Regions from separate parts of the Streptomyces sp. NPDC091271 genome, predicted to be linked through region 2. Evidence: riboswitches for the same ligand, from Rfam matches in the RefSeq annotation. Region 2 holds a riboswitch; each other region holds the start of a gene.

Region 1 (9,836 bases), on a different contig from region 2:
TCGAGACGATGCCCACGCACCAGCTGGAGCTGGCCCTGTGGCTCGAGGCCGACCGGATGGGCTCACTGCTCGCCGCGCTCGACGAGGAGTCCATGGAGAACCAGCGGGACGTCGTGAAGAACGAGCGCCGCCAGCGCTACGACAACGTCCCGTACGGCACGGCCTTCGAGAAGCTCACCGCTCTCGCCTACCCGGCCGGGCACCCGTACCACCACACGCCGATCGGCTCGATGGCCGACCTGGACGCGGCGACGCTGGAGGACGCGCAGGCGTTCTTCCGTACGTACTACGCGCCGAACAACGCGGTGCTCTCCGTGGTGGGGGACATCGACCCGGAGCAGACGCTCGCCTGGATCGAGAAGTACTTCGGCTCCATCCCCTCGCACGACGGCAAGCAGCCCCCGCGCGACGGCACGCTGCCCGGCATCATCGGCGAGCAGCTGCGCGAAGTGGTCCAGGAGGAGGTCCCCGCGCGTGCGCTGATGGCCGCCTACCGGCTGCCGCACGACGGCACCCGCGAGTGCGACGCCGCTGACCTGGCCCTGACCGTGCTCGGCGGCGGCGAGTCGTCACGCCTGCACAACCGGCTGGTGCGCCGCGACCGTACGGCGGTGGCCGCCGGTTTCGGGCTGCTCAGGCTGGCCGGCGCGCCGTCGCTCGGCTGGCTGGACGTCAAGACGTCCGGTGGCGTCGAGGTGCCGCAGATCGAGGCGGCCGTCGACGAGGAGCTGGCCCGCTTCGCCGAGGAGGGCCCCACCCCGGAGGAGATGGAGCGCGCCCAGGCGCAGTTGGAGCGCGAGTGGCTCGACCGTCTCGGCACGGTCGCCGGCCGCGCGGACGAACTGTGCCGGTACGCCGTCCTGTTCGGTGACCCGCAGCTCGCCCTGACCGCGGTGGGCCGTGTGCTCGAGGTGACGGCCGACGAGGTCAAGGCAGCCGCCCGGGCGCACCTGCGTCCCGACAATCGTGCGGTCCTGGTCTACGAGCCGGTCGAACCGGCCGACGAGACCGAGGGCACCGACGCGCCCGAGGGGGCCGACAAGTGACCGACGCCGCCGTGACTGGAGTAGCGATGGAGTACCACCCGCAGCCGACCGCCGGCGAGGCCAGGCCCTGGGCCTTCCCCGCGCCCGAGCGCGGCGCCCTGCCCAACGGGCTGACCGTGCTGCGCTGCCACCGGCCCGGCCAGCAGGTTGTCGCCGTGGAGATCTTCCTCGACGCCCCGCTGGACGCCGAGCCCGAGGGCCTGGACGGTGTGGCCACGATCATGGCGCGCGCGCTGTCCGAGGGCACGGACAAGCACTCCGCGGAGGAGTTCGCCGCCGAGCTGGAGCGGTGCGGCGCCACGCTGGACGCCCACGCGGACCACCCGGGTCTCCGTGTCTCCCTGGAGGTACCGGTCTCCCGCCTGACCAAGGCCCTCGGCCTGGTAGCGGAGGCTCTGCGGGCCCCGGCCTTCGCGGAGAGCGAGATCGAGCGTCTGGTGGGCAACCGCCTCGACGAGATCCCGCACGAGCAGGCCAACCCGGCCCGGCGCGCGGCCAAGCAGCTCTCCAAGGAGCTCTTCCCCGCCACCGCACGGATGTCGCGCCCGCGCCAGGGCACCGAGGAGACGGTCCGGCGGATCGACGCCGCCGCCGTACGCGCCTTCTACGACGCCCATGTCCGCCCCTCCACGGCGACGGCGGTCGTCGTCGGTGACCTCACCGACGTGGACCTGGACGCGCTGCTCTCCGACACGGTCGGTGACTGGTCGGGCAATGCCGGCCAGACCCGGCCCGTGCCCCCGATCACCGCGGACGACACCGGCCGTGTGGTCATCGTGGACCGCCCGGGAGCCGTGCAGACGCAGCTGCTGATCGGCAGGATCGGCGCGGACCGGCACGACAGCGTGTGGCCCGCCCAGGTCCTCGGCACGTACTGCCTGGGAGGCACTCTGACCTCCCGGCTGGACCGCGTGCTGCGTGAGGAGAAGGGCTACACCTACGGTGTCCGGGCCTTCGGGCAGGTGCTGCGCTCGACGGCGCCCGACTCCTCGTCCGGGGCGGCGGGTGCCGCGATGCTCGCCATCAGCGGCTCCGTCGACACCGAGTCCACCGGTCCCGCGCTGGACGACCTCTGGAAGGTCCTGCGCACCCTTGCGGCCGAGGGGCTCACCGACGCCGAGCGGGAGACGGCCGTGCAGAACCTCGTGGGCGTCGCCCCGCTCAAGTACGAGACTGCGGCCTCCGTCGCGGGCACCCTGGCCGACCAGGTGGAGCAGCACCTCCCGGACGACTACCAGGCGAAGCTGTACGCACGCCTGGCCGACACCGGCACGGTCGAGGCGACCGCCGCCGTGGTCAACGCGTTCCCGGTCGACCGGCTCGTCACCGTCCTGGTCGGGGACGCCGCTCAGATCAAGGAGCCCGTGGAGGCGCTCGGTATCGGTGAGGTGTCGGTCGTCAGCGGCTGACAGAACCGGACATACGGACCCCGGCGGGTCTACTCCCGCCGGGGTTCTGTCATTTGTCCGTATTGCAGAGAAGGTTGCAGTTCGTCCTGTGGGATGTGCGACAAAAGGCCCTTTCCGTTTGGCGGGGGAAAGTCTCCCGATCTAGCGTCGGCGCGGCTGTCCGCCGGACGATTGCCGCGCCCGCGGCGCCGGACAGCCATCGCCGAGTCCCCGTCAGGCGCGAGCCTGGGGAGCCGGGGACCCACGAAGTCCCTGGGGTGAATCGGATCCCTGTACCTCGTCGGAGGCTCAGGGGCCCGTAGGAGACCTTCCTGCTCCGAACCCGTCAGCTAACCCGGTAGGCGAGAAGGAAGGAAAGGACCAGCCCCTCCATGGCGTTCATCCGTGCCACCGGGAAGCACCGTGCCCCGAGCCGCCTGACGCGCAAGAGCGCCAAGGTCGCCGGCGTCGCCGCCCTGGCCACCACCGGCGTACTCGGTGCCACGGCCTCCCCGGCCCTCGCCGCGGACTCCGAGGTCACCGCGGGCAGCACCGGCCTGACCCAGACGGTCGCCCTCGACACCACCCTCGCCGCCCAGATCGAGGCTCAGGCGACGGCCCAGAAGCACCAGGCCGACGTCGCCGCGAAGGCGGCGGCCGAAGCGAAGGCGAAGGCCGAGGCCAAGCGCAAGGCGGAGGCCCGCGCCAAGGAGGCCCGCGAGGAGAAGGCGCGCGCCGCCCGCGCCGCCGAGCGCGCCCGGCTCAACGCGTTCCACCTCCCGGTCGCCGGTTCCCACGTCACCACCGGCTACCAGTCCGGTGGCGCGCTCTGGTCCTCCGGCACCCACTCCGGCGTGGACTTCCAGGCCGCGTCCGGCACCTCGGTCGTCGCGGTCGGCGCCGGTACGGTCGTCGAGGCCGGCTGGGGCGGCGCCTACGGCAACAACATCGTGCTCAGGATGAAGGACGGCACGTACACCCAGTACGGCCACCTCTCCTCGATCGGCGTCTCCGTCGGCCAGAGCGTCGGCTCCGGCGAGCAGATCGGTCTCTCGGGCTCGACCGGAAACTCCACCGGGCCGCACCTGCACTTCGAGGCCCGGAGCACCCCCGAGTACGGATCGGACATGGACCCCGTCGCCTACCTCCGCGCCCACGGCGTCCAGGTCTGACTCCACGCCGCACCGCGATCTCCGACGAAGGCCCCGGCACCCGCCGGGGCCTTCGCCGTGTCCGGGGCCTTCGCCGTGTCCGAGGGCGACGCGTGCCGAAGCCGCCGCGGAAGTGCTCCCTGGCCAAAAGATATCCATGGATTCCACCCCGCCATCGGAAATTCCGGCCGGTTGCAATAGAGTCACAGAACAGGCGTCGATCGGCCGCGTTTCGCGGGGATTAAGGCGGAGGTTCGGACATGCGCATTCCCGCGCATTCGGTATGCACGGCAATCCGTGACGACATCGTCTCCGGTGTCTTCGAACGTGGCAGCCGCCTCACCGAAGAGGTGCTCGCGCGTCGCTACGGCGTCTCCCGCGTCCCCGTGCGCGAGGCGTTGCGCACCCTGGAGTCCGAAGGGTTCGTCGTCACCCGCAGGCACGCGGGTGCCTGTGTCGCCGAGCCCACCGAGCAGGAGGCGGCCGACCTCCTGGAGATACGCATGCTCCTGGAGCCCCTCGGGGCCGCACGCGCGGCCCAGCGCCGCACCGACGCACATCTCAAGGTGCTGCGCGGCCTGGTCAGGCTGGGCCAGGAGCGGGTGCGCCGCGGCGAGGGGGAGGATCTGCGCTCGCTCGGGGGCTGGTTCCACGAGACGCTGGCGCAGGCCTCGGGGAGCCCCGCGCTGATCGCTCTGCTCACCCAGCTCCGGCACAAGATCGCCTGGATGTACGCGGTCGAGCAGCCGGTCCGCCCCGCGGACTCCTGGGCCGAGCACGGCGCTCTGGTCGACGCCGTGGCCCGCCGCGACGTGGAGCGGGCCAGGGCGCTCGCCACCCAGCACGCCGAGCGCGCGACAGCGGCCCACCGGCTGCGGCGCGTGCCGGGGCACACGCCCGGCCAGGCCCGGGTGAGGACTTCGCAACATTCCGTAAACATCGCGGGAGTCCGTCATTAACAATTGCGCCGTATACAAAGAGAGTAATTATCGGAGGGCTTTCTTTTTGCTGCCCTGATCCATCTTTTCCGGAGCTCTGCACCGGTTCGGGAAACAGAAAAGCCGCGGCTCCCGGTCGGGGGTGCCGCGGCTTTTCCGCAGAAAGGTTTCCGGTTCGAAGTGGCCGGAATCAGACGGTCTCCGGGAGCTCCTCGAGCCCTTCGGCGACCAGCTTGGCCAGACGGTCCAGGGCGGCCTCGGCGTTGTCCGCCTCGGATGCGAGCACGATCTCCTCGCCGCCCTGGGCGCCCAGGCCGAGCACCGCGAGCATGGAGGCGGCGTTCACCGGGTTGCCGTCGGCCTTGGAGATCGTCACGGGGACGCCGGAAGCCGTGGCGGCACGGACGAAGATGGAAGCGGGGCGGGCGTGCAGGCCCTCGGCCCAACCGACGTTGACGCGGCGCTCAGCCATGGTTCTGCCCTTCACGTAACAATGGGTTGTCTAGACCAGTCTCTCATGTGGCGCGTGCTGCCGTGCCCGGCATCGCCGCCGGCCTGCCCGCCGTCCGCCGGCACCCCCAGCGTGCCCTTGCCGAGATCCCGCCGCTACCGGTGCCACGAGCCGTAGGCTTTGCCCATGGAGCCCACTCCGGAGCAGAGTCCGCATCACGCGTACCCCGACCACTGGGAGGCGGACGTGGTGCTCCGCGACGGTGGCACCGCGCGGATCAGGCCCATCACCACGGACGACGCCGAGCGGCTGGTCAGCTTCTACGAGCAGGTGTCCGACGAGTCGAAGTACTACCGCTTCTTCGCCCCGTATCCCCGTCTCTCCGCCCGTGACGTGCACCGCTTCACCCATCACGACTACGTCGACCGGGTGGGACTGGCCGTGACGATCGGCGGTGAGTTCATCGCCACGGTCCGCTTCGACCGGATCAACGAGCAGGGCAGGCCCGCCTCGGCCCCCGCCGACGAGGCGGAGGTCGCCTTCCTCGTGCAGGACGCCCACCAGGGCCGCGGCGTGGCGTCCGCCCTCCTCGAACACATCGCGGCGGTGGCCAGGGAGCGGGGGATCCGCCGTTTCGCCGCAGAGGTGCTGCCCGCCAACAACAAGATGATCAAGGTGTTCCGGGACGCGGGCTTCACCCAGCAGCGCAGCTTCGAGGACGGCTCCGTCCATCTCACCCTCGATCTGGAACCCACGGCCGAGTCCCTCGCCGTCCAGCGCGCCCGTGAGCAGCGGGCCGAGGCGCGCTCGGTGCAGCGCCTGCTGGCCCCCGGTTCCGTCGCCGTCATCGGCGTCGGCCGCGCGCCCGGCGGTGTGGGCCGGACCGTGCTGCGCAACCTCCTGGGCTCGGGCTTCACCGGGCGCACGTACGCCGTGAACACCTCCTTCGACGCCGACACGGGAACGGTCGACGGGGTGCCCGCGCACCGCTCGGTGGGCGAGATCGGCGAGCGGGTCGATCTCGCGGTCGTCGCCGTTCCGGCCGACCGGGTGCCCGAGGTCGTGGCCGACTGCGGCGAGAACGGCGTCCAGGGCCTGGTCGTCCTCTCCGCCGGTTACGCCGAGCGAGGCGCCGAAGGCCGGGAACGGCAGCGGGAACTGGTCCGGCAGGCACGCTCCTACGGCATGCGGACCATCGGCCCGAACGCCTTCGGCCTCATCAACACCTCCGGCACGGTCCGCCTCAACGCCTCCCTCGCCCCCGAGTCGCCCAAGGCCGGGCGCATCGGGCTCTTCACCCAGTCGGGCGCCATCGGCATCGCCCTCCTGTCCGGTCTCCATCGCAGGGGCGCCGGGCTGTCGGCCTTCATCTCCGCGGGCAACCGTGCCGATGTCTCCGGCAACGACTTCCTTCAGTACTGGTACGAGGACCAGGACACCGATGTCGCCCTGCTGTACCTCGAATCACTGGGCAACCCGCGCAAGTTCACCAGGCTCGCCCGCCGGACGGGCGCCGTGAAGCCGGTGGTCGTGGTGAAGGGTGCCCGGCACAGCGGCTCCAATCCGCCGGGCCACGCCGTGCCCGTCAGCCGGATCCCCGACGCGACGGTCTCCGCGCTGATGCGTCAGGCGGGCGTGATCCGCGTCGACACCGTGACGGAGATGGTCGACGTCGGCCTCCTCCTCGCCGGCCAGCCCCTGCCGGACGGTCCCCGTGTGGCGATCCTGGGCAACTCGGAGTCGCTCGGCCTCCTCACCTACGACGCCTGCATGGCGGAAGGGCTCCGCCCGCGCCCGCCCCGCGACCTCACCACGATGGCGAGCCCGCAGGACTTCCGTCACGCGCTGGCCGAGGCGCTCGCCGACCGCACGTGCGACGCCGTGATCGTGACCGCGATCCCCTGGGTGGGGGAGAACGGCGAGGCGGAGACCGGTGACGGCGAGGTCCTGGCCGCCGCCCTGCGCGAGGCGGCGGCCGACGGCCCCGCCAAACCCGTGGCGGTGGTGCACGTGGAGATGGGCGGCCTGGCGCAGGCCCTCGCCGCCGCCACGAGCACGGCCGCCCCGCGCGAAACCCGGCGGCCGGCCGGCCCCGCGGCAGCCCCGGGTCCGCCCGCCCCCGCACCCCGGCCGGGCGAGGCAGGTGCCCCGCCGCCGACCGCGCCCGACAGGGGCACGGTCGGCCCCGGGCCCTCCGCCGGGCGCATCCCCGCCTACCCCGCCGCCGAGCGAGCCGTCCGCGCGCTCGCCGAGGCGGTGAAGTACGCCCAGTGGCGGCGCCAGGCGGCCTCCCCCGGCAGGGTGCCCGAATTCCTGGACGACACCATCGACGAGCACGGGACCGCCGCGCTGATCGAAACGTTCCTCGGCCCGAGCCCCGACCCGCGCGGCCGTCCGCTGACCCATGACGAGGGCCGTGAGCTGCTCGCCCGCTACGGCGTCACCGTACGGCCGGCGCTTCCCGCCCCCGACCCCGAAGCAGCCGTCGCCGCCGCCGCGAAGATCGGCTACCCGGTGGCCCTCAAGACCACCGCCCCCCACCTCCGGCATCGCGCCGACCTCGGTGGTGTCCGGCTCGATCTCGCCGGCGAGGACGCGCTGCGCCGGGCGTACGACGAACTGACCGATCTGCTGGGCACGCCCGCGGAACTCCGGCCCGTCGTCCAGGCCATGGCGCCCAGAGGCGTCGACACCGTCGTCAGGGCGTCCATCGACGCGGCCGCCGGTGCCGTCCTCTCCTTCGGCCTGGCCGGCGCACCGTCCGAGCTGCTGGGCGACACGGCCCACCGTCTCGTCCCCGCCACCGACCGCGACGCGGCCGAGCTGATCCGCTCCATCAAGGCGGCTCCGGTGCTGTTCGGCTGGCGCGGCTCCGCGCCGGCGGACACCGCGGCGCTCGAAGAGCTCCTGCTGCGGGTGTCCCGGCTGGTCGACGACCACCCCGAGGTGGTCTCGGTCGCCCTGGAACCCGTCGTCGTCGCCACGCACGGCCTGACGGTGCTCGGAGCGAGCGTCCGGCTCGCCCCGCCTCCCGCCCGCAGCGACCTCGGCCCCCGCCGGCTCCCCAGCTACTGAACGCCCACGGACCCCGGCACAGCGTCCCCGGCAGTCACCGGCCCCCCGTAGGATGGTTCCCATGGCAAAGACCGGTACGACGACCCAGGGGCTGCGCGCGGCGATCGAGCGCAGCGGCTACTACCCGGCCCTCGTGGCCGAGGCGGTGGAGGCCGCCGTCGGCGGGGAGCCGGTCGCTTCGTACCTGGTGCACCAGGAGACCACCTTCGACTCCAACGAGGTCCGGCGCCATGTCACGGTCCTCGTCCTGACGGACACGCGCTTCATCGTCAGCCACACCGACGAGCAGGCCGCCGACACCAGCTCCCCGACGCCGTACGCCACGACGTCCACCGAGTCGGTCAAGCTCGATCGGATCTCGTCCGTCGTGGTCAGCCGCGTCGTCGCCAATCCGGAGAAGTACGTGCCCGGCACGCTGCCCCGAGAGGTCGTCCTGACCATCGGCTGGGGCGCCGTCTCCCGCATCGACCTGGAGCCCGCGGCCTGCGGTGACCCCAACTGCGAGGCCGACCACGGCTACACGGGCAGCTCCACCGCCGACGACCTGAGCCTCCGTGTCAGCGAGGCCGGGGACGGCCCGGACACCGTGCGCCAGACCCTCGTCTTCGCCCAGTCCCTCTCCGAGGCCACGGCCGCCACCGCGGCGACCGCCCGCTGATGGTCCAGCCCGCCTGGCAGGACCCCGTCCTGCTCGCCCCGGAGACCGCGCCCGTACCGGAGTACGGCAGCGGATCGCTCGCCGACCTGCTGCCGACCCTCGTCGCGGGGCAGGGAGTACCAGGCTTCGAGGCGACGATTCCGGAGCTCACCCCGGCCGACCGTAACTGCGTCTTCCTGATCGACGGACTCGGCTGGGAGCAGATCAAGGCCCACCCGGACGAGGCCCCCTTCCTGCACTCGCTGCTCCCCACCTCCCGCGGCGGCACCGGCCGGCCGGTCACATCGGGCTTCCCGTCCACCACGGCGACCTCGCTCGCCTCCGTCGGTACGGGCCTGCCCCCGGGCGAGCACGGCCTGCCCGGCTACACGGTGCGCAACCCGGCGACGGGCGCGCTCATGAACCAGCTCCGCTGGAAGCCGTGGACCGACCTCAAGGCCTGGCAGCCGCACCCGACCGTCTTCAAGCTCGCAGACGCCGCCGGAGTGCGCACGGCCCAGGTCTCCGCCCCCGACTTCGAGCAGACGCCCCTGACCAAGGTGGCACTCAGCGGTGGTTCCTTCCTCGGCCGGCTCACCGGCGAGGACCGGATGGACCTCGCGGCGGAGCGGCTCGCCGCAGGCGACAGGTCCCTCGTCTACACGTACTACAGCGAGGTCGACGGCCAGGGACACCGCTTCGGCGTCGACTCCGACGCCTGGCGGGGCCAGCTGATGTACGTCGACGGGCTCGCCCGGCGCCTCGCCGAGCAGCTGCCGCCCCGCTCGGCGCTGTACATCACCGCCGACCACGGCATGATCGACATCCCGTTCGACGAGCACTCCCGGATCGACTTCGACGAGGACTGGGAGCTGAGCGCCGGGGTCGCCCTGCTGGGTGGCGAGGGCCGTGCCCGCCATGTGTACGCGGTGCCCGGGGCCGAGGCGGACGTGCTGACCGTCTGGCGCGAGGTGCTCGGCGAGCAGTTCTGGGTGGCGAGCCGCGACGAGGCCGTCGCGGCGGGCTGGTTCGGCCCGCGGATCGACGAGCGGGTCCACGGCAGGATCGGCGACGTGGTGGCCGCCGCCCACGACGACGTGGTGATCACCGCCTCGGCCAAGGAGCCCCACGAGTCCGCGATGGTGGGCAT
Region 2 (9,836 bases):
CGCGCCCACGCGAAGGCCGGCGACGCACCGGCCGCGGGGGCCGCGCTCCGGGCCGCCGAGAGCTGGCTGGAGCGCTCCCGGGCCGGTGACTCGGACCCGGCGTGGCTCGGGTTCTACTCGTACGACAGGTTCGCCGCCGACGCCGCCGAGTGCTACCGCGACCTCAAGGCGCCCCGTCAGGTACGGCGCTTCACCGAGCAGGCCCTGTCGAAACCCACCGACGAGTTCGTCCGCTCCCACGGGCTGCGGCTCGTCGTGTCCGCGGTCGCCGAGCTGGAGTCGGGCAACCTCGACGCCGCCTGCGCGGCGGGGACGCGGGCGGTGGAGGTGGCCGGACGCATCTCCTCGGCGCGCACCACCGAGTACGTACGCGACCTGCTGCACCGCCTGGAGCCGTACGGGGACGAGCCCCGCGTGGCCGAGCTACGGGAACGGGCCCGTCCGCTCCTCGTCTCCCCGGCATAGCCCTTCCCGGGCGGGACCACGAGGCTCCACCGGTACGTCCCGGTTTCGCCGCTTCTTCGCCGGATCCGGGGAAGAAACGTCCCGCCACGCAGACGCCTTCCCTGGTTTGAGCCCGTTGTCAGTGGGTCAGTGCACTATCGGGGTGGGAGGTGGCGTGATGATGACGCACGCGGCGTACGACTGCGATGTGCTGGTGATCGGTGGCGGAATCGTCGGTCTGTCGACCGCGTACGCGATCACGCGCACCGCGCCTGGCACCCGGGTCACGGTGCTGGAGAAGGAGTGGGGCCCGGCCAAGCACCAGACGGGACGCAACAGCGGGGTGATCCACAGCGGCATCTACTACCCGCCGGGCTCGCTCAAGGCGCGCTACGCCGTGCGGGGCGCCGCCGAGCTGGTGGACTTCTGCGCGGAGCACAAGATCGCCCACGCCGTGACGGGCAAGCTGATCGTCGCGACCGGCAGAGGAGAGCTGCCCCGGCTGCACGCCCTGGTGCAGCGCGGCCGGGCGCACGGCCTGCCGGTCCGGGAGCTCGGCCCCGCCCAGATCGCGGAGTACGAACCGCGGGTGCGCGGCCTCGCGGCGATCCGGGTGGGGACGACGGGGGTGTGCGACTTCACCGCGGTCGCCGTCCGGTTCGCCGCGGAGGTGAGCGCCTCGGGCGGACAGATCCGTTACGGCGCGGAGGTCGTCGCCGTGGACCGGCGCCCCTGGGGTGTCGCGGTGCGCACGGCCGACGGCCAGGTGGTCAGGGCCCGTGTGCTGGTCAACTGCGCGGGGCTGCACAGCGACCGGGTGGCGCGGCTCGCGGGCGACGACCCGGGCGCGCGCATCGTGCCGTTCCGCGGGGAGTACTACGAGCTGGCCAGGCCGGAGCTGGTGCGCGGACTCGTCTATCCGGTGCCGGACCCGGCGTTCCCCTTCCTCGGGGTCCATCTGACCCGGGGCGTCGACGGCACGGTCCACGTCGGTCCGAACGCCGTGCCCGCCCTGGCCCGCGAGGGGTACGGCCGGGCGGTCGTCCACCCGCGCGAGCTGGCCGCCACCCTGGCCTGGCCCGGCTCCTGGCGGATCGCCCGGCGCCACTGGCGGTACGGGGCGGGCGAGGTGCACAGATCCCTGTCGAAGAGCGCGTTCACCCGGGCCGTCCAGCGGCTGCTGCCGGAGGTGACGGAGGCCGATCTGCGGCCCTCCCCGGCCGGGGTCAGGGCCCAGGCGGTCCTGCGGGACGGCACGCTCGTGGACGACTTCCTGATCCGGGACGCCCCGCACACCGTGCACGTGCTGAACGCCCCGTCACCCGCCGCGACCGCGTCCCTGCCCATCGGGAGGGAGGTGGCGCGACGGGCCCTGCTGCGGGCTCGCGCGACGGGGTGGGCGCCTCCCGCCGTAGAATCGGGTCATTGTGTCTGAGCCCCTGAACCCCACCCCAGAGACGCCCGGCCCCGCCGCGGAGACGCCCGGCGCCACGCCGGACAGCGGCCCCGGCGCCACGCCGGACGCGGACGCCGCGGAGCGGCGCGCCGCCTCCTTCGAGCGACAGCGCAGGCTGCGCCAGGAGCCCCGCTTTCCCGGCGGCCCGGCGGCCGACCCGGCGGGCTCGCACCACGAGCGCCGGATCCGCAGCTTCCAGCCCCGCCGCAGCCGGGTGACCGCCGGCCAGGAGGACGCCCTCCAGCGGCTGTGGCCCAAGTGGGGCCTGGACATCGACGGCAAAGGCGTCCTCGATCTCCCCACGCTGTTCGACGGCCTCCCGGTGGTCCTGGAGATCGGCTTCGGCATGGGCGAGGCGACGGCGCAGATGGCGGCCGACGACCCCGGCACCGGGATCCTGGCCGTCGACGTCCACACCCCCGGCCAGGGCAACCTGCTGGGTCTGGCGGACCGGGCCGGGGTGTCCAACGTCCGTGTCGCCAACGGCGACGCGATCATCCTGCTCCGCGAGATGCTGGAGCCGGCCGCTCTGGACGGGCTCCGGGTGTATTTCCCCGATCCGTGGCCCAAGAAGCGGCACCACAAGAGGCGGCTGATCCAGCCGGAGTTCCTCGACCTGGTGGCGCGGCGGCTGAAGCCTGGCGCGCTCGTCCACTGCGCGACGGACTGGGAGCCGTACGCGGAACAGATGCTGGAAGTCCTGACGGCCCACCCCCTGTTCGTGAACACCCAGGCGGACGGCGGTTATGCGCCGCGGCCCGCGTTCCGGCCGCTGACCCGCTTCGAGGGCCAGGGCCTGGACAAGGGGCACGTCGTGCACGACGTGCTGTTCACCCGTCGCTGATCAGCCACGCCCCGCCACGGCGGCATGGCCAGGTGTCGGTGGCCCTCGTTAGGGTCGTCGGGTGTACCAGGGGTCCGTGCAGCACCAGCAGCCGGACGTCCCGGTTCTCGAGGAGCAGAAGCTCGACGAGTTCCTGGGCGCCGTCCCGGAGCGAGGCCAGTGGCGTTACCGGCCCCGCCGCGTCGGCATGGTCTGGCGCAGCAAGGCGTTCCGCGCCGGTGCGCTGATCACGGTGCTCGCGCTCTGCGGTCTGGTGATCCTGGCCCTGGTGCGCCGGCAGACCGGCACCGAGGGCTTCATGGTGGGGCTGGGACTGGCCGTGCTGCCCGTACCGCTGCTGATGGCGGCGTTCCGCTGGCTCGACCGGGTCGAGCCGGGCCCCTGGCGGAATCTGCTGTTCGCGTTCTCCTGGGGCGCGTGCGCCGCCGCGCTCGTGGCGATCATCGCCAACTCCTTCGCGACCCGGTGGATAGCGACGGCCACCGCGGATCCGGCGAGCGCCGACACCCTCGGGGCCACGGTCGTCGCCCCGGTCGTCGAGGAGACCGCGAAGGCCGTCGCGGTCCTGCTGATCTTCCTCTTCCGCAGACGGCAGTTCGGCGGGATCGTCGACGGCATCGTGGTCGCAGGGTTCACCGCGACCGGCTTCGCCTTCACCGAGAACATCCTCTACCTGGGCAACGCCTTCGGCGAGGACCAGCAGATGGGGACCACGGGCTTCGCCTCGGTGACGGCGGGGACGTTCTTCGTCCGCGTGGTCATGTCGCCGTTCGCGCACCCCTTGTTCACCGTGCTCTCCGGCATCGGCTTCGGCATCGCGGCGCTCGGCGGCTCGCGCCACCGGGTGCGGCGGGTCGTCCTGCCCCTGCTCGGGCTCACCCTCGCCATGGGCATGCACGCCCTGTGGAACGGCTCGTCGGCCTTCGGACCGTACGGCTTCTACGCGGTGTACGGCGCGTTCATGGTGCCGTGCTTCGGGCTGGTGACCTGGCTGGCGGTCTGGTCGCGCCAGCGGGAGCTGCGCACGCTCTCCACCGAGCTGCCGGTGTACGCGGCGGCCGGCTGGCTGACCCCCGCCGAGCCGGTCGCCCTGGCCTCGATGCGGGCGCGGGGCATGGCCCGCGACATGGCCAGGCACTGGAACAGCCAGCCGGACCGCGCCCGGGGCAGGGCCGCGGCCCGCGCCGTCGCGGAGTACGAGTCGTTCGCCACGTCCCTGGCCATGCTGCGCCGGAGGGCACGTCATGACGGCGCGGGCCCGGACTTCGCCCTCCGCGAGCAGGAGTTGCTGCACCATCTGTGGCACCGCCGGGAGATCGCGGCGCCGGCTCTGACGTACGCGGCCCACGCGACGGGGCGGCTACGCAACATCCGCCCGCCGGCGGCGCCGCCGTTCCCCCGTCAGTTCCCGTACGAAGGCTCTCCGCAGCCCCTGCCGGCACCGCACCGGCACTACGGCGGCCACAACCCGTACCTGGAGGACGGCGGGCGCCCCAGCGGTCCGTCCTAGGCGGATGCCTCGGTCAGCTCCGCCAGCTCCTGGTCGGTCAGCCGGAGTTCCGCCACCGCCACCAGCGCCGGCAGCTGCTCGACCGTACGCGCGGAGGCGATGGGCGCGGTCACGGTCGGCTGCGAGGCCAGCCAGGCGAGCGCGACCGTGGCGATCTCGGCGCCGTGCTCCTGGGCGATCCTGTCGAGCGCCGTGAGCACCTTGCGCCCGCGCTCGGTCTCCAGGTGCTTGCCCGCGCCCTCGGCCCGCGCGCTCTCGACCGAGGCGCCCACCCGGTACTTGCCGGTGAGGAAGCCCGAGGCGAGCGCGAAGTACGGGACGGCGGCGAGGCCGGAAGCGGCCGCCGTGTCCTGGAGCGCGCCCTCGTAGGTGTCGCGCGAGACGAGGTTGTAGTGCGGCTGCAGCGCGACGTAGCGGGCGAGGCCCTCCCGCTCGGAGAAGTCCAGGGAGGCCTGGAGCCGCTCGGGGCTGATGTTGGAGGCGGCGATCTCCCGGACCGTGCCTGCCTTCACCAGCTGGTCGAGCGCGGTGACGATCTCCTCGACGGGGACGCTCTCGTCGTCGAAGTGCGTGTAGTAGAGGTCGATGTGGTCGGTGCCGAGCCGGCGCAGGGACGCCTCGGCCGCCGCCTTGATCGTGGTGGCCGAGAGCCCCTTGTACGCGGGATGGGCGCCGACCTTCGTGGCGATGAGGACGTCGTCGCGGCGGGAACGGGCCGCCAGCCACTTGCCGATGAGGTTCTCCGACTCACCGCCCTCGTTGCCCGGAACCCAGGCGGAGTAGGAGTCGGCGGTGTCGACGAAGTTGCCTCCGGCCGCCACGTAGGCGTCGAGAACGGCGAAGGTGCGGTCCTCGTCGGCCGTCCAGCCGAAGACGTTGCCGCCGAGGGCGAGGGGGAAGACCTGAAGACTCGAGGAACCGAGCGGGCGCAGAGAAGTCATACCCCGAAACAACGATCCGACTGAGGCCACTATTCCGTTTACGGCCCCGGACGGACCGCCGGCCCTGACGTCGGGGGGTTGTGCGTCAGGGCCGCCGGGGTTCCGGTGCGCCGAGTGCGGCGTCAGCGTCCGAACGGGATCAGTGAGCTCGTCCGACCAGGATCAGTCGGTGCCCGGACGGGACCGGCCGGTGTCCGAGCGGGACCGGCCGGTGTCCGAGCGGGGTCAGACCGAGAGACCCTTGCTGCCCAGCCAGCCCATCGGGTCGATACCGGTGCCGTCCGGGGTGTGGACCTCCAGGTGGAGGTGCGGTCCGGTCACGTTGCCGGTGGCGCCGACGCGGCCGATGGTCTCGCCGGTGGTGACCTTCTGTCCGGCGGTGACGTCCATCGAGGACTGGTGGCAGTACCAGATCTCCGTGCCGTCATCGAGCGTCAGGACCGTGCGGTAGCCGTACGAGCCGGACCAGCCGGCCGACTTCACGGTGCCGCTGTGCACGGCCTTGACCGGCGTGCCGGTCGGAGCCGCGAAGTCCAGCCCGGTGTGGTGGCCTGACGACCACATCGAACCGGACTGCCCGTAGGTCGAGGTGATGGTGTACGAGGAGGTCGGAATGGCGTAGCTCGCGGCGAGCTTGGCGAGGCGCTCGGCCTCGGCCTTCTTCTTCGCCGCCTCTTCGGCCGCCTTCTTCTTCGCGGCGGCCTTCGCCTCCGCCTCGCTCTGCTGCTTCGCCGCCTCGGCCGCGGCCGCCTCGGCCGCCGCCTGCTCCTCCGCGGCCTTGGCCTCCGCCTCGGCTCCGGCCTGCTGCTGCTCGGCCTGCTGGAGGATGCGAGCGCGGAGCGCCTCGCCCGCGTCGGTGGTGCCCTGCTCGGCCTCGGCGGCGGTGATGCCCGCGCTGGTCAGCGGGGCCGACGCGGCGACCGTCTCGTGATCCGGGTCGGAGTCGCCGGACATGAACGCGCCCACGCCGGGAAGGGACTTGGCGTCGGGGAGATTGTCCGCGATGGAATCGGGAAGAGAAATGGAGACCGGCGGCTTGCTCTGCGCGGTGGCCATGCCACCCGCACCGACGGCCGCGATGACGCCGACGCCGAGGACGGTGGAGCTACGGGCGAGACCGCGCTGCTTGGCTACGCGGTGCCGACCGCGTACGGGACGGATGGACTCCTCGGTGGGGTTCCATTCATCCCAAGTCCTGTCCTCATCACCGAAGCTGCCGGTCCTGAAGGACGACGGGGCCTCGGGGGCAGGCTGATTGGACGCCACGTGGGCGCACTCCTTTCCTTCCTTCTCGCCTACCGGGTTAGCTGACGGGTTCGGAGCAGGAAGGTCTCCTACGGACCCCTTCGTCCCTCGCGAGACACAGGTGTCCGATTCACCCCATGTAGGTGGTTCCCCGGTTCCCTTGCGGAATTCGGCGCTGCGCACGGTGCCGTCTCTTGCGACGGCGGGTACAACCGCGCTGCGTTATCGAACGTTAATAGAGACGGGTGTCCTTTTCCAAGCTGTTCCCGTAGATCAGTCATGACCCTGGCCTGGACTTTCAGGGGTCAAACGGGTGCAAAAGGGCGACTTGAGCACCCCTCATCCAGCCAGCAGTTTCTGACGTTACGTCAAATGTTATGCGGAGCGACGTCCTTCGACTACCGACGGTCGCGACCGGTCATCCACGGTCCCGCCCCACAATCTTCACCGTCGTCCGCCGCTCCTGCTGGCCCCGCGCCGGACGGCCGACCGCGAGGAGCGCCAAGTCGTCCGTCGACCGGCCGCCGGTGTGCAGCCGTACGTCATCGGTGAGCGCGGACAGCAGTTCCTCCGGCCCCGGGAAGAGGCGGCCGCGCAGCCGGGCCGCCGGGTCGTAGAAGACGCCCTTCGCGTCCCGCGCCTCGGAGAGTCCGTCGGTGAACGCCAGGAACATCGACCCGGCCGGCAGTGTCCACTCGTCCGACCGGTCCGGCCACGCGTCCAGCCCCATCCCGAGCGGCAGGGCGGGCGCCGTCGGCGCCAGCACGTCCAGCGTCCCGTCCGCGTGCAGGACGAGCGGCTCGGGGTGCCCGCGGTTGACGACGCGCAGGACGTCCGAGCCGGACGGGATCTCCGCGACGACGGCGGTGACGAACCCCTCCATGGAGTCGAGACCGCCCCGCCGCGAGCCCTCACGGGCCAGCGCCCGCTCCAGCCGCTGGACGACCCCCTCCAACGACATCTCCTGCTCGGCGGCCTCCCGGAACGCACCGATCACGACGGCCACCGCGGCCACGGCGTCCAGCCCCTTGCCCCGTACGTCCCCGAGGACCAGGCGCACCCCGTACGGCGTGTCCGCGACCGCGAACAGGTCGCCGCCGACGAACTCGTCCGCCTGGGCCGCCTCGTACCGCGCCGCGACCTGCAGGCCGCCGATGCGGTCCTCGGGCGTCGGGAGCACCGCGCGCATCGCGGTCTCCGCGATGACCCTTGCCGAGGCCAGCTGTTCGTTCCTGCGGCGCACGACGCGGTTGATGACGAGGGAGAGCACGGAGACGGTGACCAGGGTGAGCAGGTCGGTGACCGGCACGACCCTGCCGAGCTCGCCGTCCGAGATCCGGATGGCGAGCACCACGAGGATCGCGGTCGCCCCGACACGGACGGTGCTGGCCAGCGAGAAGAAGGGTGCGGCGATCAGCGGCGCCGCGGCGAAGAGCGGAACAGCGGAGACCACGGTCGGGGTCGCGAGGTCGAGGACGACGCCGGCACCGATCATCAGAGCCGGCAGCGCGCGCACGAAAATCCGGGAACGGGAGTTCCTGGGTCCGCTCCCCCGCCGTCCGTCCGGCTTCCCCACCTGTGCGCTCCTGCCCGGTCCACCCACGGGTGCGGACGGTACCGCGCCCCACCCAGGCTGGCCGGAGCCGCGCCGAAAGGCGACTCGTCATCGGCCAAAGGGAGGAGCGCCCCGGAGCCCCCGCCCTCCGGTGGTCAGCCGGGGAGCCGGTGCTGCGCGTAGATCGTCAGTGCGTCCCGTACGAAGACGGCAGTTCCGTCCCCGTGGCGATCGTAGTTCCTTCCGAAGCGGGGATCGGCGACGTACATCTCCCCGATGCCTGTGACATACGCACGCGTGACCTCCATGGTCGCCGACAGCCACTCGCAGTGCCGTCGCGCGATGTCCTGCACCTCGTCGCCGCCGGCCTCCAGGCCGGCCGCCCTGGCCTCCCCGTAGTCCCGGGCGATGGCATCGTGCACGCCCTGGAAGCGCGCGCGCCCCTCCTCGCCCAGCCCGCGCCACCACCGGCCGCTCCGCTCGTACGCCTCCTTCCCCCAGCGCTCGGTGACCTCCTGCTCGTGCACCGTGTGGTCGAAGCCGTCGAACACTTCCTCGGCCATGAGTTCCTCCCCTTCCTCGGTCCTGCGGAGAGTGGTCCGCACCGAGGCGATCTGCCGCCCGATGCGCTCGCGCTCCTGCTCCAGCAGGCGCAGATGGGCCCGGAGCGCCGCCGAGGTGTCCCGCTGCCCTTCCAGCACGTCCCTGATCGCGGGCAGCGAGAGCCCCAGCTCCCGCAGGAGCAGGATGCGCTGGAGTCGGACCAGGGCCTCCTGGTCGTAATAGCGGTAGCCGTTGGCGCCCGTGCGGCTCGGCACGAGGAGACCGATGTCGCCGTAGTGCCGGAGGGTCCGGCTCGTGGTGCCGGCCCGCCGGGCGATTTCCTGGATGGACCACTCCATGGCGGAAACGCTAGATCTTTACGCAGCGTCAAGGTCAAGCCCCCGCGCCGGCGGCCGGGTGACGGCATACGACAGAGGCCCGGATCCTCGAAAAGGATCCGGGCCTCTGTCTTCAGTAGCGGGGACAGGATTTGAACCTGCGACCTCTGGGTTATGAGCCCAGCGAGCTACCGAGCTGCTCCACCCCGCGCCGTTGTGATTGCAACTCTACGCCATCCGGGACGGTGCTCCGACCATTAGTGGCCGCTGCTCCCCCTCCCTCCTCCCGGCCGGAGCCTTTCGATCACGACCCGACGCGTCAACTCACGCCGTGTGCGGTGAAGTTGCCAGGAGGGGGGCGTTCCCGAAAGCGTGCCGCATCCCGGATATCGCGTATCGCCTGCCTGGAGGGGAGACCACCTCGGCCGCGCCGCAGCAGGGCTGAGCCCGCGCCGTGCTCCGGTCAGGTCCGGGGCACGGCTCCGCGATTGCGCGGCATCCGGAGCGGCGGGACGCTGGAGGGGCAAGCCTTTCGGTGTTCGGTCCCGTCTGCGCGGCATCCCAGGTGCCGACGTCGGCCCAGCTGCCTCACCCGACGCAGGGGAGGCCGGGCGCATGCGTGTGCGCTAGGAGACGATCATGGACGGCACCATGCTCGAAACGATGAGAACGGCTCTGCGTGGCCCGGTCATCGGCCCGGACGACCAGGAGTACGGGCCGGCCCGCACGGTGTACAACGCCATGATCGACAAGCGGCCGGCGGCCGTGGTCCGGTGTCGCGACACGGCGGATGTCATGGCGGCCGTCGACTTCGTCCGCGAGAACGGCCTGGACGTCGCCGTCCAGGGCGGCGGGCACAGCGGCCCCGGCCTCGGACTCCGGGACGACGCCGTGACGCTCGACCTCTCGCCCATGCGCGGCGTACGGGTCGACCCGGCCACCCAGACCGCGCAGGCGGAC
Region 3 (9,836 bases), on a different contig from region 2:
AGCGGTGGTCGGGGTGGGCCTCGGTACGTTCCTCGGCTGGGCGATCGGCAAGAGCCTGTCCGCCTCGATCCCGGGCTATGCCCTGGTCATCCCGTGGGACCGGCTCGCGATCTTCCTGGTGCTCGCAGGGCTCGTGGGTGTGCTGGCCTCGCTGTGGCCGGCCCGGAGCGGCGCGAAGCTGAACATGCTGACCGCGATCAAGACGGAGTAGGCGTACGCGTGAGGGCCGGTACCCGCAGCTGCGGGTACCGGCCCTTCGGCGTTCCCGGGTCAGGGGTTCGCCCGGCCCTTCGGCGTTCCCGGGTCAGGCGTTCGCCGACGCCGTCCAGTCGCGGGCGCGCAGCGGCATGGCCGACCCGCCGCCGTCCCGCGGCCGGACCGCGAGGATCTGGTTGACGCCGATCTTGTTGTGCTCGAAGGAGAGTGCCGAGGCGGCCATGTAGAGCCGCCACACCCTGGCGCGTCCGGGCGAGGTGGCCCGGACGGCCTCATTCCAGTGCTTCTCCAGGTTGGCCACCCACTGGCGCAGGGTGAGTGCGTAGTGCTCGCGGATCGCCTCGACGTCCCGGGCCTCGAAGCCGGCCTCCTCCAGGGTGGCGACGGTGCGGCCCACCGGGGCCAGCTCGCCGTCGGGGAAGACGTAGGCGTCGATGAAGTCGTCGACGTGGTAGGCCGACTCGTCCCTCTCGGGGCGGCGGGCGATCTGGTGGTTGAGCAGCCGGCCGCCGGGCCTGAGGAGTGCGAAGAGGTCGTCGGCGTACTCACGGAAGCGGACCGACCCCACGTGCTCGGCCATGCCGATCGAGGAGATGGCGTCGTACGGGCCGTCCCTGACGTCCCGGTAGTCCTGGACCCTGATCTCGATCCGGTCGGTGAGGCCCTCCTCGGCGATGCGCTTGCGGGCGAAAGCGGCCTGTTCGGTGGAGAGGGTCACCCCGGTGACGCGGGCGCCGTACTCACGGGCGGCGTGGATGGCCATGGAGCCCCAGCCGCAGCCGACGTCGAGAAGGCGGTCGTCCTCCTTGAGCGCGAGCTTGCGGCAGACGAGGTCGAGCTTGTCGCGCTGGGCGTCCTCCAAGGTGGCGCCCTCCTGCCAGTAGGCGCAGGAGTAGACCATGGAGGGGCCGAGGACCATGGCGTAGAAGTCGTTGCCCACGTCGTAGTGGTGGCTGATGGCTTCCTTGTCCCGGCGCCTGGTGTGCAGCGGCCCGGTGCGGCGGCGGACCTCCTCGGCGGGCGGGGGCGGCGGCGGGTAGGGGCCGGCCAGCTGGACGAGGCCGCGGGCGAACGCCCGCACCCTGGGGTTGCGGACGGGATGGACGGAGTCCTTCGCGTCGGCGCCCCGCTCCCAGAGGAGCGAGGCCAGGGCGTCCAGGGTCGCGTACAGATCGCCGTCGACGTCGATCTCGCCGGCCACCCAGGCGCGGGCGAGGCCCAACTCGCCCGGCTTCCAGAGCAGTCGGCGGAGGGCGCGGCGGTGACGCAGAACCAGGGCGGGAGCTCCCGGCGGCCCGGATTCGCTGCCGTCCCAGGCCCGGATCCGTACGGGCAGGGGCTCTCCCAGCAACTCTTCGGCAAGAGCTGTCAGCCGCGATGCGGCGTCGGCCATGGTGCACACCTCCGTGGTGGTGTTTCCGAACGTGCCTAAATTCGCATATACGCACCCGAACCGGGCCGCGACACCTCGGGGCCGCGGCGAGGTACACCTGCGTCAACGTCCTCCCGCGCCCGCGCCATCCCGTTCCCGGGCAATGGAACGGCAAAATAGCTGCACTTGCCATCTAGTTTCACGGGGTCCAGGAACGCCGGAGGGGCCGTCCGCACCACGGATGGCGGACGACCCCTTCGGTTCCGTACAGGCGCTAGGAGGCCTTGGCCTTCTCGCCGGTCGTGCTCTTGTCGTCGGCCTTGGCCGCGACAGGGGCCGGGCTCGGCTTGGCGGCCTCGTAGAACTCCTCGCGCGGAGTCTCCATGGCGCCGAGCGAGACGACCTCGCGCTTCAGGAACATCGCCAGCGTCCAGTCCGCGAAGATCCGGATCTTACGGTTCCAGGTCGGCATGGCCATGCCGTGGTAGCCGCGGTGCATGTACCAGGCGAGACGGCCCTTGACCTTGATCTTCACCTTGCCCATGACGATCATCGCGACGCCCTTGTGCAGGCCGAGACCGGCGACCGCACCCTTGTTGGCGTGGCTGTACTCCTTCTGCGGGAAGCCCCGCATGCCGGAGATGACGTTGTCGCCGAGGACCTTCGCCTGGCGCAGCGCGTGCTGGGCGTTCGGCGGGCACCATGCGTTCGGGTTGCCGGCGCGGCGGCCGACGATGTCCGGCACCTGGGCGTTGTCGCCCGCGGCCCAGATGTAGTCGGTGCCCTGCACCTGGAGCTTCTCGGAGGTGTCCACGTGACCACGCGGGCCGAGCGGCAGACCGAAGCGGGCCAGCGCCGGGTTCGGCTTCACGCCGGCCGTCCACACGATCGTGCTGGAGTCGACCTCGAGGCCGTTCTTCAGCACCACGTGGCCGTCGACGCAGGAGTCCATGGAGGTCGAGAGGTAGACCTCGACACCACGGCTCTCCAGGTGCTCCTTGCCGTACGCGCCCAGCTTCGGGCCGACCTCGGGAAGGATCTTGTCGGCGGCGTCGACCAGGATGAAGCGCATGTCCTCGCGCTTCACGCTCGTGTAGTACTTCGCCGCGTCGCGCGCCATGTCCTCGACCTCGCCGATGGTCTCCGCGCCGGCGAAGCCGCCGCCCACGAAGACGAACGTCAGCGCCTTGCGGCGGACGTCCTCATCGGTCGTCGAGTCGGCCTTGTCCAGCTGCTCGAGGACGTGGTTGCGCAGACCGATGGACTCCTCGATGCCCTTCATGCCGATGCCCTGCTCGGCGAGGCCGGGGATCGGGAAGGTGCGGGAGACCGCGCCCATCGCGATGACCAGGTAGTCGAAGGGCAGCTCGTAGGCCTCGCCGACGAGCGGCGCGACCGTGGCGACCTTGCGGTCCTGATCGATGGTCGTGACACGGCCGGTGAGAACCTCTGCCTTGGGCAGCACGCGTCGCAGCGGGACGACGACATGCCGAGGCGAGATGCTGCCGGCAGCAGCTTCGGGGAGGAAGGGCTGGTACGTCATGTACGAGCGCGGGTCGACGACCGTGACGGTCGCCTCTCCATACCGCATCTTCTTCAGAATGCGACGAGCTGCGTACAGGCCTACGTACCCACCGCCTACAACGAGGATCCTGGGACGCTCCGTGGTGCTCATGCCATCGAGTATCCACCCCCCTCGGGGGGCATGCTCGTGAGCCCCTTCACAAGGTATGCGCCACCCTCTGCTACACTTCGCCGCCCACGTGACCCAGGTCATGGTGCGGACGGGGAACCACGACGCTCCGGCGAACGTTGTTCACCACTTGTGAGCTGGCCCTTGAGCCCTCCGGCAAGATGAACCACCCACCGAGGACATGCCGTCGCCACACCCCTGAAACGCTCCCGCAGCACCCCCGCACGGGCCTCCGGGCGGCCCGTGCCGCCCTCCAGGAGCAGAACTTCGCCCGGTAGGGCCGAATTCCTTGTGAAGAAGTTCACGAAGTTCGTCGGGGCGCCTCGCGAAAGCCCCCTCCGAACGGGTCCGGAGAGGGCTCCACAAGCTCAAAGGTGCAGGCCGGAAAGCGTTTGAGCGCCACCTCACCGCACCGGCGTCCGCGCTGTGATCAGGCCGCCGACCAGGCGATCCCGTCGAGGATGTCGTGCTCACTGACGACGACCTCCCGCGCACCGGTCCGCTCCATCACCGCGAGCAGGACGAGCGCCCCCGAGGCGATCACATCGACCCGCCCCGGGTGCATCGCGGGGATCGCCGCACGCTCCTCGTGCGTCGAGGCGAGCAGCCGCACGGTGATCTCCCGGACCTGCGCGAGGGAGACCCGGGAGTGGTGGATCGCCTCGGAGTCGTACTCCTCGAGCCCGAGCGCCATGGCGGCGACGGTGGTGACCGTCCCGGCGAGGCCGACGAGCGTCGCCGCCGAGGAGATCGGCACGCTCTCCTCGGCCAGGTCCAGGGCGGCACCGACGTCCGCGCGGATCGCGGCGATCCCGTCGGGCGTTGGCGGGTCCACCACGACCCCGTCCAGGACCAGGTGACGCTCGGTCATGCGTACGCAGCCGATGTCCACGGACCGGGCCGCGCGGACGCGGTCGTCACCGACGACGAACTCGGTGGAGCCGCCGCCGATGTCCACGACGAGGTAGGGCTTCTCCAAGTGGTCGCTGCCCACCAGTTCCTTGGTGGCGCCGTCGAAGGAGAGCTGCGCCTCCTCGTCCCCCGTGACGACCTCCGGCTCGACCCCCAGGATGTCCAGGACGCCGCGGACGAACGTGTCGCTGTTCTCCGCGTCGCGGGAGGCGGACGTGGCGACGAACCGGATCCGCTCGGCGCCGAGCTCCTTGACCGCGTCCGCGTACTCGCGGCAGGCGTCGAAGGTGCGCTCCAGCGCCTCGGGGGCCAGCCGGCCGGTCCGGTCGACGCCCTGGCCGAGCCGGACGATCCGCATCCGGCGGTCGAGCTCGGTGAACTCTCCGGTGGCGGGGTCCACATCGGCGACGAGCAGGCGGATGGAGTTGGTACCGCAGTCGATGGCGGCAACGCGGGTCATGGGGCTCCTGTGGTTGTACGGGTACCGCGGCGGATCAGGAGGCGTCGGGTCCGGTGTCGTCGGAGCCGCACGGCGTGACGCACGGACCCTTCGCCCACCACTCCGGCAGCATCGCGATCGCCTCGTCGCCCAGCGGGTTGATCCCGGGGCCCGCCGCCAGCGAGTGGCCGACCAGCACGTGCAGGCACTTCACCCGGTCCGGCATGCCGCCCGCGCTCGGGAAGCCCTCCAGGACCTCGATGGCGTCACGCCGCGCGATGTAGTCCTCGTGCGCGGCACGGTAGGCGGCGGCCAGCTCCGGGTCCGTGGTGAGCCGCTCGGTCATCTCCTTCATGACCCCGTTGGCCTCCAGCGTGCCGATAGCCGACGCCGCACGCGGACAGGTCAGGTAATACGTCGTCGGGAACGGCGTGCCGTCCTCCAGACGGGGCTGCGTCTCGACCACGTCCGGGTTGCCGCAGGGGCAGCGGTGCGCGATGGCGCGCAGCCCGCGCGGCGGCCGGCCGAGCTGGAGCTCGAACGCGGCGATGTCCGCGGCGGTGGGCGTGGTGGATTCGGTCTGCGGAGGGGGCGTGTCCATGCCTGCCTTGAATGTCATCGATCGGACTGTATGAAGTGGTGCGGGGAGCCGGCTCGGTGCGTACGCGAGGTCATTCGCGGTCCGCGCTGTCGACGCCGTCCCAGAGGTTCGAGTGCCAGGGCCGCCCCGTCGCCCCCGGCTCCCCACGGCGCACCTCGGCCGCGTCCGGGTCGACCACCGTATAACCGGTCTCGCCGGGCAGCACGTAGTGGAGGTGCTGGCGCGCGAGACGGCGGATGTACGCGTCGTCCTTGAGCCGCGCCTTCTCGTCACGCAGCTCCTCGGTCCGCTCGTGCGCCTCCCGCGAGAGCCTCTCCTGATCGGCGATCTGGTCGCGCTGGGAGATGTACTGCCGCATGGGATACGCGAGGGCGACCACCAGGGAGCAGACGATCAGCGCCAGGAACGCGGCCCGCCCGGTGAGCCGCGAGCGGCGGGCCTGGCGGCGGTTCTGGGACCGGTAGACGCGGGCCGCCGTCTGCTCACCGAGCAGCCGCAGCCTGGTCGCGGTGGAGAACCGGTCGCGGTCCTTCCCGGCCATGTCTCACGCCTCCCCGTTACGCACGTCCGTCCCCGCACACGGTACGGGACCGGATGCGGGGACGGACGGAGGCTGGTGCTCCGGACTCGGGCTGTCAGCCCTCGAAGCGGAACCGCGGGAACGCCGAACGACCGGCGTACACCGCGGCGTCGTCGAGGATCTCCTCGATGCGCAGCAGCTGGTTGTACTTGGCGACGCGGTCCGAGCGGGCCGGGGCGCCGGTCTTGATCTGACCGCAGTTCACGGCGACGGCGAGGTCGGCGATGGTGACGTCCTCGGTCTCACCGGAGCGGTGGGACATCATGCACTTGAAGCCGTTGCGCTGGGCCAGCTCGACGGCGTCCAGGGTCTCGGTCAGCGAACCGATCTGGTTGACCTTCACGAGCAGGGCGTTGGCCGAGCCCTCCTCGATGCCGCGGGCGAGGCGCTCGGGGTTGGTGACGAACAGATCGTCGCCGACGATCTGCACCTTGGAGCCGAGCTTGTCGGTGATGACCTTCCAGCCCGCCCAGTCGTCCTCGTACAGCGGGTCCTCGATGGAGACCAGCGGGTACGCGGAGACGAGCTCCTCGTAGTACTCGGTCATCTCGGCGGCCGAGCGGGACTTGCCCTCGAACTCGTAGACGCCGTCCTTGTAGAACTCGGACGCGGCGACGTCGAGGGCGAGCGCGATGTCGCGGCCCGGGACGTAACCGGCCTCCTTGACGGCCTCGAGGATGAGGTCGAGGGCGGCGCGGTTGGACTCGAGGTTGGGGGCGAAGCCGCCCTCGTCACCGAGACCGGTGGACAGGCCCTTGGTCTTCAGGACCTTCTTCAGGGTGTGGTAGATCTCCGCACCCCAGCGCAGGGCCTCGGAGAAGGACTCGGCGCCGATCGGCGCGATCATGAACTCCTGGATGTCCACGTTGGAGTCGGCGTGCGAGCCGCCGTTCAGGATGTTCATCATCGGAACGGGCAGCAGGTGCGCGTTCGGGCCGCCGAGGTAGCGGAACAGCGGGAGGTCGGAGGCCTCGGACGCGGCGTGCGCCACGGCCAGCGAGACACCGAGGATGGCGTTGGCGCCGAGGGAGCCCTTGTTCTCGGTCGCGTCCAGGTCGAACATCGCCTGGTCGATGAGGCGCTGCTCGGTGGCGTCGTAACCGACGAGCTCCGGGCCGATCTGCTCGATCACGGCGAGGACGGCCTTCTCGACGCCCTTGCCCTGGTAGCGGTTGGGGTCACCGTCGCGAAGCTCAATGGCCTCGAACGCACCGGTGGAGGCGCCGGACGGAACAGCAGCACGTCCCGTGCTGCCGTCGTCGAGGCCAACCTCGACCTCGACCGTGGGGTTGCCCCGGGAGTCGAGGATTTCCCTGGCTACGACGACGTCGATGGACGGCACGAGGCATCTCCTTCTGGGATCTGACACTGGTTGTGCAGGGTCACTGTGGCCTTGCGCCACGAGCCTAACCGGCCCGGCGCGCTCCGTCGGCCGTCCGCCCGTCCCCTGGGACGAAAAAGGACCCAAGGGCCTGCATTCCGGGCAAAGCTCCAGAATTCTACTGACGAGTAACCACAACAGTTGAACGCTCACCCCTGCGGCGAGCCCGTGTCCGCACCCCGCCAGGGGTGCGGACACGGCCCCGGCCCGGCGCGCGGGGGGCCTGCGCGCCGGGCCGGGCTCCGGGGCAGGAGGAAGACCCCGGGGTTGTCACCGACTGCTTCGGGTTCGGCTACTTCAGGTGGAGCTGCTGACCCGGGAAGATCAGGTCGGCCTTGTCGACGATGTCGTCGTTCAGCTTGAACAGCTTCTGCCAGCCGCCCTTGACCTTCTTCGCGTCGGCGATCTTGCTAAGGGTGTCGCCGGACTTCACCTTGTACTCGCCGTCACCCTTCTCGACCTTCTCGCCGGTCGGGGTGGTGACGGTCTTCTCCGGCGCCGTGCGCTTCTCGCTGCGCGTGGTGGGCTGCTCGGCCTTGCGCTCCGGCGCGGCCTGCGGGGCCGTGTCGCCGTTCTTCCCGGAGCCGGTGTCGACACCCGGGTCCACACCGTCGTTCGTCAGACCGCCGGCACCGGCGCAGGCCCAGGCGCCCGGGCCCTGAAGGTCGAGAAGCTTCTCGGCGGCGGCTATCTGCTGGTCCTTGGAGGCCAGGTCGGCGCGGGAGGCGTACTGGGTGCCGCCGGCGGCCGCCCAGCTGGACTGCGAGAACTGCAGGCCGCCGTAGTAGCCGTTGCCGGTGTTGATGGACCAGTTGCCACCCGACTCGCACTGGGCGACGGCGTCCCAGGTGTCGACGGAGGCGGCGGAGGCGCCGGTCGCGCCCATCAGCGGTACGGCGACGGCGGCACCGGCGACACCGGCGAGGGTCGCGACACGGACGGCCTTGGACGGGCGACGGTGCTTGCCCTTGCTGGAAAGCAGCATGGTTCTCCTCACCGACGCCTACGAGGTGAGCTGTCGGGTTCGGGCCTGTGAGTTGCCCGGTCGCCCTCACTCTCGGACGACTTCACCCCTAGCCGTGTCTCCGCCCGTCTTCCGACGGCCGGGTCCGGCACTTACCTGGGTCCCCCGCTCCTGCCTACGGCGCTTTACGCGTCGGTTCCCTTCGGCCGACGGCAGGATTCGGCGTGACGGTCGAAGGTGCCCGCGGTGCGAGCGGCTCCGACCGTAAACACACGCAACCCCCACATTCAAAGATGGACATAACGGGTGATCAGCCCGTAACGGCCCGACGCGAAGGGACGTTTTCGCAGGTCGGAGCCAATATGGACGGACCGGGCGGACCGGGCGCGCCAGTTGAAGCAAAGAGACCCATGTCTCACTTACGCATAAGTGGACATAGGCCTCTGAACTACCCCCGCTTTCGGGGTGTTTTCACGCTTTTGATCAGTTGGCGGCGGCCTCTGCCCGGCTGCCCCGCGCGTCCGTCCCGAGGTCGAGGGTCTGGCCGGGGAGGATCAGGTCCGGGTCGGAGCCCAGCTCGTCCTTGTTGGCCGCGTAGAGCGCGGTCCAGCCGCCGGGAAGCTCCTGCACGTCGGCGATCGCCCAGAGGTTGTCGCCCTCGCGGACGGTGTACGCCCCCTCCGCGCCCTGACGCGCGTCGGATTCACCGCGCGAGGCGTGGCGGCCGGACTCGCGCCCGTCGTCCTGGCCCGGCCGGGCGCTCGCCTCGGGGGCCGGCGTCCCGCGGTGCTTGCCGCCGTTCGCCGTGTCGTCCGTCGCCGTGTCGCCCTTCGGGGCGCCGGACGTCCCGGAGGCCTCGGGGGACGGAGTGGCGGACGGCGTCGAGCCGGCGTCGTCGCCCTCGTCCGTCTTACCGTCGGACGCGTCCTGGCCCGCCTCGCCCGTCGCGTCGGAGTCGTCCGAGCCGGCGGCCTCGTCCGAACTGTCCGCCGGGTCGGTCGCGTCGGAGGAAGGCGTCCCGGACGGCGTCGCCGAATCCGAGGGCTCGGCGGAGGGCTCAGCGGACTCCTCGCTGCCCGGGTCGACGCCGGGCAGACCCGCGTCCAGGGAGAGCCCGGAGATCACCGAGCAGCTGGCCCACGCCTGCGGCCCCTTGTCGTCCAGGATCTTCTCCGCGACCGCTATCTGCTGCGAGCGGCTGGCGAGGTCGGCGCGCGGCGCGTACGCCGTGCCGCCGTAGGCCGACCAGGTGTCCTCCGAGAGCTGCAGGCCGCCGTAGTAGCCGTTGCCGAGGTCGGCACTCCACATGCCGCCGCTCTCGCACTCGGCGACCCGGTCCCAGGTCGACGCGTCAGCGGCCTGCGCGCCGCCCGCGCTGAGCAGCGGGATGGCAATGGCCGATCCGGTGACGCCTGCGGCGACGACGATGGCGGGTGCCTGACGAGGGCGACGGTGTCTGCCGGTCGCGGAGCCCATGGGATTGCCTTCCGTGTGACTGACGTGTGACGGGTGAGTCGAACGGTGAACCTAGCCGTACTCGAACGTGTGTCACAAGTCGATGCAGCGGAGATCACGTGAAAGTCACAGAGTTGACAGGCTGTCACTTTTTTCCGTCGGGCGCCCGGGACCGAACTCCACGGGAAGGGTGCGCAGTCCGCGCATGATGAGCCCGCCGCGC

Evidence for each region. A riboswitch is a leader RNA that binds a small molecule or an ion and turns the genes downstream of it on or off. The one in region 2 is predicted to bind cyclic di-AMP.
Region 1: linked by a shared signal. The riboswitch ahead of ACIQM3_RS34945 (M23 family metallopeptidase) and the one ahead of ACIQM3_RS26995 (M23 family metallopeptidase) in region 2 are both predicted to bind cyclic di-AMP.
Region 3: linked by a shared signal. The riboswitch ahead of ACIQM3_RS33505 (transglycosylase family protein) and the one ahead of ACIQM3_RS26995 (M23 family metallopeptidase) in region 2 are both predicted to bind cyclic di-AMP.

The regions. Positions count from the first base shown of each region.
Region 1 is NZ_JBIVVD010000010.1:210,445-220,280, reverse strand. It holds gene ACIQM3_RS34955 (M16 family metallopeptidase) at 1-1,046, shown strand, start outside; gene ACIQM3_RS34950 (M16 family metallopeptidase) at 1,073-2,455, shown strand; cyclic di-AMP (ydaO/yuaA leader) riboswitch at 2,646-2,814, shown strand; gene ACIQM3_RS34945 (M23 family metallopeptidase) at 2,827-3,606, shown strand; gene ACIQM3_RS34940 (GntR family transcriptional regulator) at 3,846-4,544, shown strand; gene ACIQM3_RS34935 (HPr family phosphocarrier protein) at 4,714-4,995, opposite strand; gene ACIQM3_RS34930 (GNAT family N-acetyltransferase) at 5,161-8,049, shown strand; gene ACIQM3_RS34925 (DUF5998 family protein) at 8,111-8,707, shown strand; gene ACIQM3_RS34920 (alkaline phosphatase family protein) at 8,707-9,836, shown strand, end outside.
Region 2 is NZ_JBIVVD010000006.1:621,284-631,119, reverse strand. It holds gene ACIQM3_RS27020 (sporulation protein) at 1-465, shown strand, start outside; gene lhgO (L-2-hydroxyglutarate oxidase) at 623-1,879, shown strand; gene trmB (tRNA (guanosine(46)-N7)-methyltransferase TrmB) at 1,872-2,744, shown strand; gene ACIQM3_RS27005 (PrsW family intramembrane metalloprotease) at 2,806-4,254, shown strand; gene ACIQM3_RS27000 (aldo/keto reductase) at 4,251-5,195, opposite strand; gene ACIQM3_RS26995 (M23 family metallopeptidase) at 5,421-6,461, opposite strand; cyclic di-AMP (ydaO/yuaA leader) riboswitch at 6,473-6,625, opposite strand; gene ACIQM3_RS26990 (PP2C family protein-serine/threonine phosphatase) at 6,859-8,016, opposite strand; gene ACIQM3_RS26985 (MerR family transcriptional regulator) at 8,151-8,897, opposite strand; tRNA gene ACIQM3_RS26980 (tRNA-Met) at 9,014-9,087, opposite strand; gene ACIQM3_RS26975 (FAD-binding oxidoreductase) at 9,516-9,836, shown strand, end outside.
Region 3 is NZ_JBIVVD010000009.1:269,565-279,400, reverse strand. It holds gene ACIQM3_RS33540 (ABC transporter permease) at 1-211, shown strand, start outside; gene ACIQM3_RS33535 (class I SAM-dependent methyltransferase) at 305-1,609, opposite strand; gene ACIQM3_RS33530 (NAD(P)/FAD-dependent oxidoreductase) at 1,863-3,263, opposite strand; gene ACIQM3_RS33525 (exopolyphosphatase) at 3,712-4,653, opposite strand; gene ACIQM3_RS33520 (DUF501 domain-containing protein) at 4,688-5,233, opposite strand; gene ACIQM3_RS33515 (septum formation initiator family protein) at 5,304-5,774, opposite strand; gene eno (phosphopyruvate hydratase) at 5,869-7,155, opposite strand; gene ACIQM3_RS33505 (transglycosylase family protein) at 7,487-8,179, opposite strand; cyclic di-AMP (ydaO/yuaA leader) riboswitch at 8,180-8,351, opposite strand; gene ACIQM3_RS33500 (transglycosylase family protein) at 8,642-9,634, opposite strand; partial or broken gene ACIQM3_RS33495 (cytochrome P450) at 9,740-9,836, opposite strand, start outside.